4 regions of the Pseudenemella bisphenolivorans genome follow, and region 4 is predicted to be linked to each of the others. Evidence: predicted binding sites of a transcription regulator. Region 4 holds the regulator's gene; each other region holds the start of a gene.
The links. Region 4 encodes HrcA, which represses chaperone genes, less so after heat shock. Its sites were predicted from a motif close to TTGGCACTCGNNNNNNNCGAGTGCCAA; they were not measured.
Positions count from the first base shown of each region.

Region 1: the regulator HrcA is predicted to act here: its motif matches at 1,297-1,323, upstream of ACR4XW_RS08515 (FmdB family zinc ribbon protein).
Region 2: the regulator HrcA is predicted to act here: its motif matches at 1,375-1,401, upstream of groES (co-chaperone GroES).
Region 3: the regulator HrcA is predicted to act here: its motif matches at 1,270-1,296, upstream of groL (chaperonin GroEL).

Region 1 is NZ_JBPGNY010000003.1:209,442-211,641, forward strand. Features, by position in the region: gene glp (molybdotransferase-like divisome protein Glp) at 1-558, opposite strand, end outside; gene ACR4XW_RS08510 (5-formyltetrahydrofolate cyclo-ligase) at 577-1,257, shown strand; gene ACR4XW_RS08515 (FmdB family zinc ribbon protein) at 1,361-1,687, shown strand; gene ACR4XW_RS08520 (KDGP aldolase) at 1,736-2,200, opposite strand, start outside.
Region 2 is NZ_JBPGNY010000001.1:793,287-795,486, forward strand. Features, by position in the region: gene groL (chaperonin GroEL) at 1-944, opposite strand, end outside; gene groES (co-chaperone GroES) at 959-1,255, opposite strand; gene ACR4XW_RS03885 (cupin domain-containing protein) at 1,453-1,872, shown strand; gene ACR4XW_RS03890 (DUF559 domain-containing protein) at 1,989-2,200, shown strand, end outside.
Region 3 is NZ_JBPGNY010000003.1:288,829-291,028, forward strand. Features, by position in the region: gene groL (chaperonin GroEL) at 1-1,114, opposite strand, end outside; gene ACR4XW_RS08895 (hypothetical protein) at 1,335-1,799, shown strand; gene ACR4XW_RS08900 (YbaB/EbfC family nucleoid-associated protein) at 1,832-2,200, opposite strand, start outside.
Region 4 is NZ_JBPGNY010000004.1:374,258-376,457, reverse strand. Features, by position in the region: gene ACR4XW_RS11910 (MBL fold metallo-hydrolase) at 1-710, opposite strand, end outside; gene hrcA (heat-inducible transcriptional repressor HrcA) at 787-1,800, shown strand; gene dnaJ (molecular chaperone DnaJ) at 1,814-2,200, shown strand, end outside.

The DNA of each region.
Region 1 (2,200 bases), on a different contig from region 4:
CACATCACCCATCGACAACACCGGGGTGCCGTCGGCGATGTCCTCACCACGGGCGCGAATATTGGCACCGCGCTTGGGCGGGACGAAGACCTGCACGTCCTCCTCACCCTGGTCGGTGTCCTCGATCTTCACCACGGTGTCGGCGCCGACCGGAACCGGCGCGCCGGTCATGATCTTCATCGCAGTGCCCGGTGACAGTTCGTCCTCGGCAACCTGGCCGGCCGGGATGTGCCCCACCACGGCCAAGCTCACCGGGTTGTCCTCGGTGGCCTCGGCGATGTCCTCATGGCGCACCGCGTATCCGTCCATCGCGGAGTTGTCGAACTGCGGCACGTCGATGTCGGCGACGATGTTCTCGCTCAGGCTCAACCCCAGGCAGTCGGAGATGTGCTGGCCGAACGGTGGCAGTTCTTCGACCAGCGACAGGATGTAGTCGAGGTGGTCCTCCACCGAGCGGAATCCTCGCTCATCGGGCGCGGGCGGGTCGGGCAGCGACGGCGGTGGGGCCGGCTCCTCGTCGACGACCGCCTTCTTCTTCTTGCGTCCGAACAGTGCCATGGCGCCTACCATACGGCCATGACCACCCCGGACGGCCCGTGCGACTCGCCTACTCCCGCCACCCCCACCAGCTCGGCAGATCTGGCGGCTCTGGCTGAGGCAAAACAGACCATGCGCCGGGCGGTGCGGCGGGCGCGTTCACTGCAGGATGCCGAAACCCGCGCGGCCGCCGACCGCGAGCGAACGGCTCGGGTGTTGGGCTTTCTGGCCGGACGGGTCGGCCCCGGCCTGACGGTGGCGGCCTACCTCTCCCGGGATGATGAACCCGGCACCCTGGAGTTGATTTCGGCGCTGCACGCGAGCGGTGTTCGGGTGTTGTTGCCGGTGTTGGGCCCACCCGAAGCCCCCCTGCGGGAGCCGGATTGGGCCCGCTATGCCGGCCCGGAGCAACTGCGCAATGCCGCCCACGGCATCACCGAACCGGCCACCCCGGCTTTGGGCCCGCAGGCCCTGGCCGAGGCCGAGGTGATCATCTGCCCCGCTCTCGGGGTCACCCGCCTCGGTGATCGGCTCGGCATGGGTGCCGGCTGGTACGACCGCGCCCTGACCCGGGCCGCGGCCGAAGCGGTGACAGTGGCCCTGGTCGATGACGCGGAGGTCTTCGACATCCTGCCGATCGAGCCCTGGGACCGCCGGGTGGACGTGGTGGCCACACCGAGCGACCTGTTCAGCACCCTGGAACCGGACGCGATGCGGTGACGCCGTGTCCCACCGGTAAGCAGATCGGCGCCCGACCGATTAGCAGTCGCTATACTCGAGTGCCAGATCGTCTCGTCTTTTCGTGAACTGCCAAGGAACGTCCATGCCCACTTACCAGTACCGGTGCACCAGCTGCGGCAATGAACTCGAAGCCGTGCAGAAGTTCACCGACCCCGCTTTGACCGAGTGCCCCGCCTGTGAGGGCGCGTTGCGCAAGATCTACAACGCGGTCGGCGTGGTGTTCAAGGGTTCGGGCTTCTACAAGACCGACAGCCGCAACGACGGCAAGGCCAAGTCGGTCTCGTCCGGCAAGTCGGAGTCTTCCTCCGACTCGTCCTCCTCCGGTTCCTCCGGCTCCGATACCGGGTCGTCGAGCACACCTGCTGCGGCCGGGTCGTCGGCGCCGGCCAAGAGTTCAGCCGCGTCCTGAGCCGGGTGGGGCTGCACCGGGTGGCTGCCAGTTCACGCCCGGAGTCGGCTACCCGATCGCTTCGATGATCGCCGCCACCTGACCGGGATCGGTCAGGCCGGTCTGCTTGTCGACGATCGAGCTGTACACATGCGGCACCACGTGGGTGGCCCCGTTGCTGAGGCAGACATCCACGATCTGGGGGACGTGGGCCGGCTCGATTCCGCCGGTGGGTTCGAACATCTCGATGCCGTTGGCCGTTGCGGCACGCACCATTGCCTCCAGATGGTCGAGTTTCTGCGTTCCCTTGATCGGGAAGAACTTCACCGACGGCACCCCGATCTCGGCCAGCAGCACGGCCGCGAACTCGGCCGGCACCTCACACTCGGCATCACTGCTTTCCGGCCCGGTGCCGATCCGCACCAGACCCGGACGACTGCCCGGCCCGACCAGGGCATTCACCAGGGTCGTGGCACCGACCTGTTCGATCCGGCCCAGGGTGTACCCAGCAGCGGGAAACACCTGGTTCGCGTG
Region 2 (2,200 bases), on a different contig from region 4:
AGCACCTCCAGACCCACCTGGTCGAGCTTCAGGCCGACCTCGGGGGCGACGACCTGACCACCGGTCAGGATCGCGATGTCCTCGAGCATGGCCTTGCGGCGGTCACCGAAGGCCGGGGCCTTGACGGCCACGGAGGTGAAGGTGCCACGGATCTTGTTGACCACCAGGGTCGACAGGGCTTCGCCGTCGACGTCCTCGGCCACGATGAACAGGGTGCCGGAAGCACCGATGACCTTCTCCAGCAGCGGCAGCAGGTCGTTCATCGACGAGATCTTGCCCGAGTGGATCAGGATGTAGGGGTCGTCCAGGACGGCTTCCATCCGATCGGCGTCGGTCACGAAGTACGGCGACAGGTAGCCCTTGTCGAACTGCATGCCCTCGGTGAACTCGAGTTCGGTGCCGAAGGTCTGCGACTCGTCGACGGTGATCACGCCATCCTTGCCGACCTTGTCGAAGGCATCGGCGATCAGCTCGCCGATCTGCTCGTCGCGGGCGGAGATGGTGGCCACGTTCGCCATGTCGGCGGTGGTCTCGATCTCTCGGGCGTCGGTGCGCAAGCGCTCGACGACCACCTCGAGGGCCTTGTCCATGCCGCGCTTCAGGCCGACCGGGTTGGCACCCGAGGCCACGGCGCGCAGGCCTTCGTGCACCAGTGCCTGAGCCAGCACGGTGGCGGTGGTGGTGCCGTCACCGGCGACATCGTTGGTCTTGGTGGCGACTTCCTTGGCGAGCTGGGCGCCCAGGTTTTCGTAGGGATCGGTGAGCTCCACATCACGGGCAACGGTCACGCCGTCGTTGGTGATGGTCGGGGCTCCCCACTTCTTGTCGAGGACGACGTAGCGACCCTTGGGGCCGAGCGTCACCTTGACGGTGTTGGCGAGGGTGTCGACGCCACGCTCGAGCGAGCGGCGCGCATCCTCGTCGAATTGGAGAATCTTGGGCATGGGTTACCTCTGCCTCACTTGGTGACGACGGCGAGAATGTCGCGCGCGTTCAGCAGGAGCAGGTCCTTGCCGTCGTAGCGCACCTCGGTACCGCCGTACTTGCTGAAGATGACGGTGTCGCCCTCGGCGACGTCCATCGGAACCCGCTGCCCCTTGTCGTCGACGCGTCCGGGGCCGGTGGCGAGCACCTTGCCCTCCTGCGGCTTCTCCTTGGCGGTATCGGGAATGACCAGTCCGGAAGCGGTGGTCTGCTCGGCTTCCAACGGCTGAACGAGGACGCGGTCCTCGAGCGGCTTGATCGTGACTGCCACGTCAAACCCCTTTCACATGTGTGGTGTTCGGTTCAAGGTGGCGCGGGGCGTCGTCGCGGGTGCCGTCCCGGGCCTGGCACACTCCCGAGGAGAGTGCTAAGGACGACTCTAGGAGCCGATTAGCACTCGGTCAACTTGAGTGCCAAAGATTTCTGTCCGGATAGGCTGGCGGTATCACCGAGAACGAGGAGGTAACCATGGCCGATCAGGGACCGAACCCCTATGTCGTGGACATCGAGAAGGCGACCCTGGACAACCCGCACTTTCGCGACACCCTGTGGACCGGCAAGTACCTGCAGATGACCGTGATGACGATTCAGCCCGGTGGTGAGGTCGGTGGCGAGATCCATGACGACCACGACCAGTTCATTCGGGTTGAGGCGGGCACGGCCCGTGTGGTGATGGGTCCCTCGAAGGAGGAGATCACCTTCGACGAGCAGATCGGCGATGACTGGGTCGCGCTGATCCCGGCCGGCAAGTACCACAACATCCTCAACGTGGGCAACGATGAGCTGAAGCTCTACTCGCTGTACGCCCCGCCGGAGCACAACCACGGCACCCAGCATCACACCCACGAGGACGCCGTGAACGACCCGCAAGAGACCGATCTGGTCTGATGTGCGCATGATCGTGTGACATGTTGGGCACCCTGTGCACAACATGTCACACGATCTTTTACACAGGGGCTGCACAGCTCGGGAAGTTCGGGTGATTCCGGCCCACTGTGAGGGGTATGAGCCCCTTCTCCCCCATCCCCGCCGCCGTACGACGCCTGCTCCGCGAGCAGCACGGTGTACTCAGCCGTGAACAAGCCCTCCACCTCGGCGTATCGCAGTGCCGGATCAACCGCTATCTGGCCGAAGGTCATTGGCACCGGCTCGCCCCCGGCATTCTGCTGGCCCACCCGACGAACCCCACCTGGCCGTCCTTGGCCTGGGCGGGCAT
Region 3 (2,200 bases), on a different contig from region 4:
CGGCCAGCTTGGCCAGCCGCTCCTGCAGCTTCTCGCGGTCGTAGTCGGAGTCGGACTGCTCGATCTCGTTGCGGATCTGCTGCACGCGTCCGGCGATCTGCTCGGCGTCGCCGGCACCCTCGATGATGGTGGTCTCGTCCTTGGTCACCACGACCTGGCGGGCCTGGCCCAGCAGTTCGAGGGAGACCGCGTCGAGCTTCAGGCCGACCTCCTCGGAGATCACCTGGCCACCGGTGAGGATGGCGATGTCGCCCAGCATGGCCTTGCGGCGGTCACCGAAGCCGGGGGCCTTGACCGCAACCGACTTGAAGGTGCCGCGGATCTTGTTCACGACCAGACCGGCGAGGGCCTCGCCCTCCACGTCCTCGGCGATGACAACGAGCGGCTTGCCCGACTGCATGACCTTCTCCAGCACCGGCAGCAGGTCCTTCAGGCCGGAAACCTTGGAGTTGACGATCAGCAGGTAGGGATCGTCCAGGACGGTCTCCATGCGCTCGGCGTCGGTGACGAAGTAGGGCGAGATGTAGCCCTTGTCGAAACGCATGCCCTCGGTGAGTTCGAGCTCCAGGCCGAAGGTGTTCGACTCGTCGACGGTGATGACGCCTTCCTTGCCGACCTTGTCCATCGCCTCGGCGATGATCTCACCGACCGACGGGTCGGCGGCCGAGATGGACGCGGTGGCGGCGATCTGTTCCTTGGTCTCGACATCGATGGCCATCTCGGTCAGCGCGTCGCTGATCTTGGCCACGGCCTTCTCGATGCCCCGCTTCAGGCCCATCGGGTTGGCACCGGCGGTCACGTTGCGCAGACCCTCGCGCACCATCGACTGGGCGAGGACGGTCGCGGTGGTGGTTCCGTCACCGGCGACGTCGTCGGTCTTCTTGGCAACTTCCTTGACGAGCTCGGCGCCGATCTTCTCGTACGGATCCTCGAGCTCGATCTCCTTGGCGATGGAGACGCCGTCGTTGGTGATCGTGGGGGCACCCCACTTCTTCTCCAGCACGACGTTGCGGCCCTTGGGGCCAAGCGTCACCTTCACAGCGTCGGCGAGCTGGTTCATGCCCGCCTCGAGAGCGCGACGCGCCTCGATGTCGAATTCAATGAGCTTTGCCATAGTTACTCCGGGAGTCCTCCCGCATCAGGGGCCGGTTGGCCCCGGGTTTGTCTGGTTAACGCCCGGCCGGTGCCCGCGACGGCCGGAGCCCCATAATGGCGGCTCCTCACCAACCTGGTAGTGGCACTCTCATGCTTTGAGTGCCAACGCAATTGTTAGCACTCGGCACCCCCGAGTGCAAATATCGTTGCCGGACCGCTGTGGGCCTACGATGCGCACTATGAGCCGAGGACACTGGGTTTTCATTGTTGCGTCATGCGTGGTGGTGTTGGCGCTCATCGTCGGCGTCTCGGTCTGGACCTGGAGCCGCACACGCACTGCCGACCTGTCCGACCCGGCCCAGGCGAGCAAGAGGGCTCAGGAAATCATCGACCGGGCAGGGAGTTCCGAGGCGCTCTCGTTGTCGTACAGCCACGACAGCCTGAGTATCACCTTCATTCGACCCGATCGATCCAGTACCACGCTGACCTGGCGCCGGTTCAAGATCTACGAATCTTCCGAGCCTGATTCGTCCGGTGCGACCTTCGATGCCCGACACGTCGACTGGGACGCCATGGCCGCGGAGCTTTCAATGCCTGACGTCGACAAGGTCCTGATCGACGGGCAGACCGGTGAAGTGAAGGCATACCGGAATGCAGCCCGGGGGGCCCTGAGCGAGATACCGCTCGACCCACTATTGCAGTAGCTCTTAGCTGTTGCGGTGCCGAAGCGAGAGAATCACTGTCGCGGTGGCCACGCCAAGGACGTATCGCGAGGATCCGGCAACCCAATACCTGACAAGTTGCTGGCGTCCAGGAGTTGGTCGAGTTCTGCCGGCATCCGGGGCTGGAGCATCTTGGCCTTCACCTCGTGCGCTTGGGCGACGGCAGCCATCACTGCCTCGGCGAAGCTCTCGTTATCCAAATCTCGAGTTCCCGCACGGTCGATCTCGACCCCCAGAAGCTGGCCGGACACGTCAACGCGAGCGCAGATCGCCCCGTCCAGAGCCTCGCCCTCGAAGTCTCGTTCGGCAGCTTTCAGCCCCATCTCCATCGCATTGACGAACATGTCACGCAGAAAGCCCATATCGCGGGGCACATGCTCATC
Region 4 (2,200 bases):
CGGTGGGTCTCACCGTGCACCACCGCATGCAGGCCGCGCTGCCAGGAGACCTCCTCCTTGTCGAGCAGCGGGCCGTGACCCGGTACCGCGCGCCAACCCGGCTTGGTCATTGCGCTGACCACCGCATCGACCGCCAGCGACCAGGGTTCGGCCTGCGAATCCGGCCCGTATTCGGGTGCCGGACGATTCTGTGAGTCCGGCGTGCCCTCCACGACATCGCCGGCGAAGACCAACTGCTCGGCGCCGACCACCACGATCACATCGTGCGGTGAATGCCCGGGCCCGACATGCAATGCCTCGATCCACTGATTGCCCAGGTCGATCCCGGCGACCAGCGACAGCGGCCGGGAGGGGACGCGCAACTCCTCGGCCGCGACTCCGAGGTCGGCGGCGTCGGCGAGCAGAGCGGCATCCTCGCGGGCCTCGGCCAGACCTTCGTGACCCCAACTGTCCAGGTCGTCGAAGGCCGCCAGCCCGAACCAGTGATCGCGGTGGGCGTGGGTGACGATCACCCCACGCAGCGGCCGGTCGGTGACCTCGGCGACAGCTTGGCGGATCTGGCGGCCTTGGGCCGGGGTGGAGCCGCAATCGATCAACACACAGCCCTCATCGCCGGCCACCAATCCGATGTTGACGCTGTCCGGCTCGGCCACCGCCAGCCAGGTACGGTCGCTCAGTTGTTGCCAGGGGCTCAGGCTGAACTGGGTCATGATCACCAAGGGTAGCGGCTACACTGGCACTCGGGTGTTGTGAGTGCCAACGGGGCGAGAAGGGGAGGGACCGTCCATGGATGACCGCAAGATGCAGGTGCTCCGGGCGATCGTCACCGACTACGTCTCCAGCCAGGAGCCCGTCGGGTCGAAGGCGCTGGTGGAGCGCCACCGCCTCGGGGTCTCGCCGGCGACCGTGCGCAATGACATGGCCGTGCTGGAGGAAGAGGGCTACATCACCCAGCCGCACACCAGTGCCGGACGCATCCCCACCGACAAGGGCTACCGACTCTTCGTCGACCGGATCGCCCAGGTCAAACCCCTCTCGGTGGCCGAACGCCGCGCGATCGGCACCTTCTTGTCCGGCGCGGCCGATCTCGACGACGTCGTGGCGCGCACCGTCCGGCTGCTGGCGCAGGTCACCCACCAGGTCGCGATCGTGCAGTATCCGATCGTGTCCTCGGAATCGCTGCGCCACGTCGAACTGGTGGAGTTGCATCCCGAGCGGTTGATGGTGATCGCGGTGAGTTCCTCCGGACGGGTCGATCAGCGCAGCATCGAGGTGCCCCGGGCCACCGAGGACGACGTGGCCGAGGTCAAGAACCGGATCAACGCCGCGGCGGTCGACCGTCCCGTCCAGGAGGTCGCCGGCCTGCTCGCACCCCTGGTCGACGAGCTGCCCGCGCACCTGACCGCGCTGGGTAGTGCGGTGATCACCGCCCTGCTGCAACTGGTCAGCGCGGAACAGGAAACCCGCGTCGTGGTCGGCGGGGTCACCAACCTGGCCCGCTTCGGCGCCGACTTCGAATCGACCATCGCCCCGGTGCTGGAGGCCCTCGAGGAACAGGTGGTGTTGTTGCGGTTGCTCGGTGAGGCCGCCACGGGTGGTGAGTTGACGGTTCGGATCGGTCAGGAGAATCCTTACGAACAACTGCAGGCCACCTCGTTGATCGCCACCTCCTACGGCTCGCCCGACGACGTGTGGGCCTCGCTGGGAATCGTCGGACCGACCCGGATGGACTACCCGTCCACGATGGCCTCGGTGCGTGCGGTTGCCCGCTACGTCAGTCGTTTTCTAGCCCAAGGATGAGAACCACAACCAGATGAGCAACTACTACGACATTTTGGGTGTCTCCCGCGATGCGTCGGCCGACGAGATCAAGAAGGCCTACCGCAAGATGGCGATGAAGGTGCATCCCGACGTGGCCCCCGGCGAGGACGCAGCCGCCAAGTTCAAGGAGATCAACGAGGCCTACGAGGTACTCAAGGATCCGCACAAGCGCGACATCTACGACCGCGGTGGCGACCCGATGAACGCCGGCGGCATGGGTGGCGGCTTCGGCGGCGGGTTCGGCGGGGCGGCCGGTTTCGACCTGGGCGACCTGATGGGCGCGATGTTCGGTCAGGCCGCCGGGGGCGGGCGTGGCCCCCGCTCCCGGGTGCGCCGCGGCCAGGACGCCCTGGTGCGCACCACCCTGACCCTCGCCCAG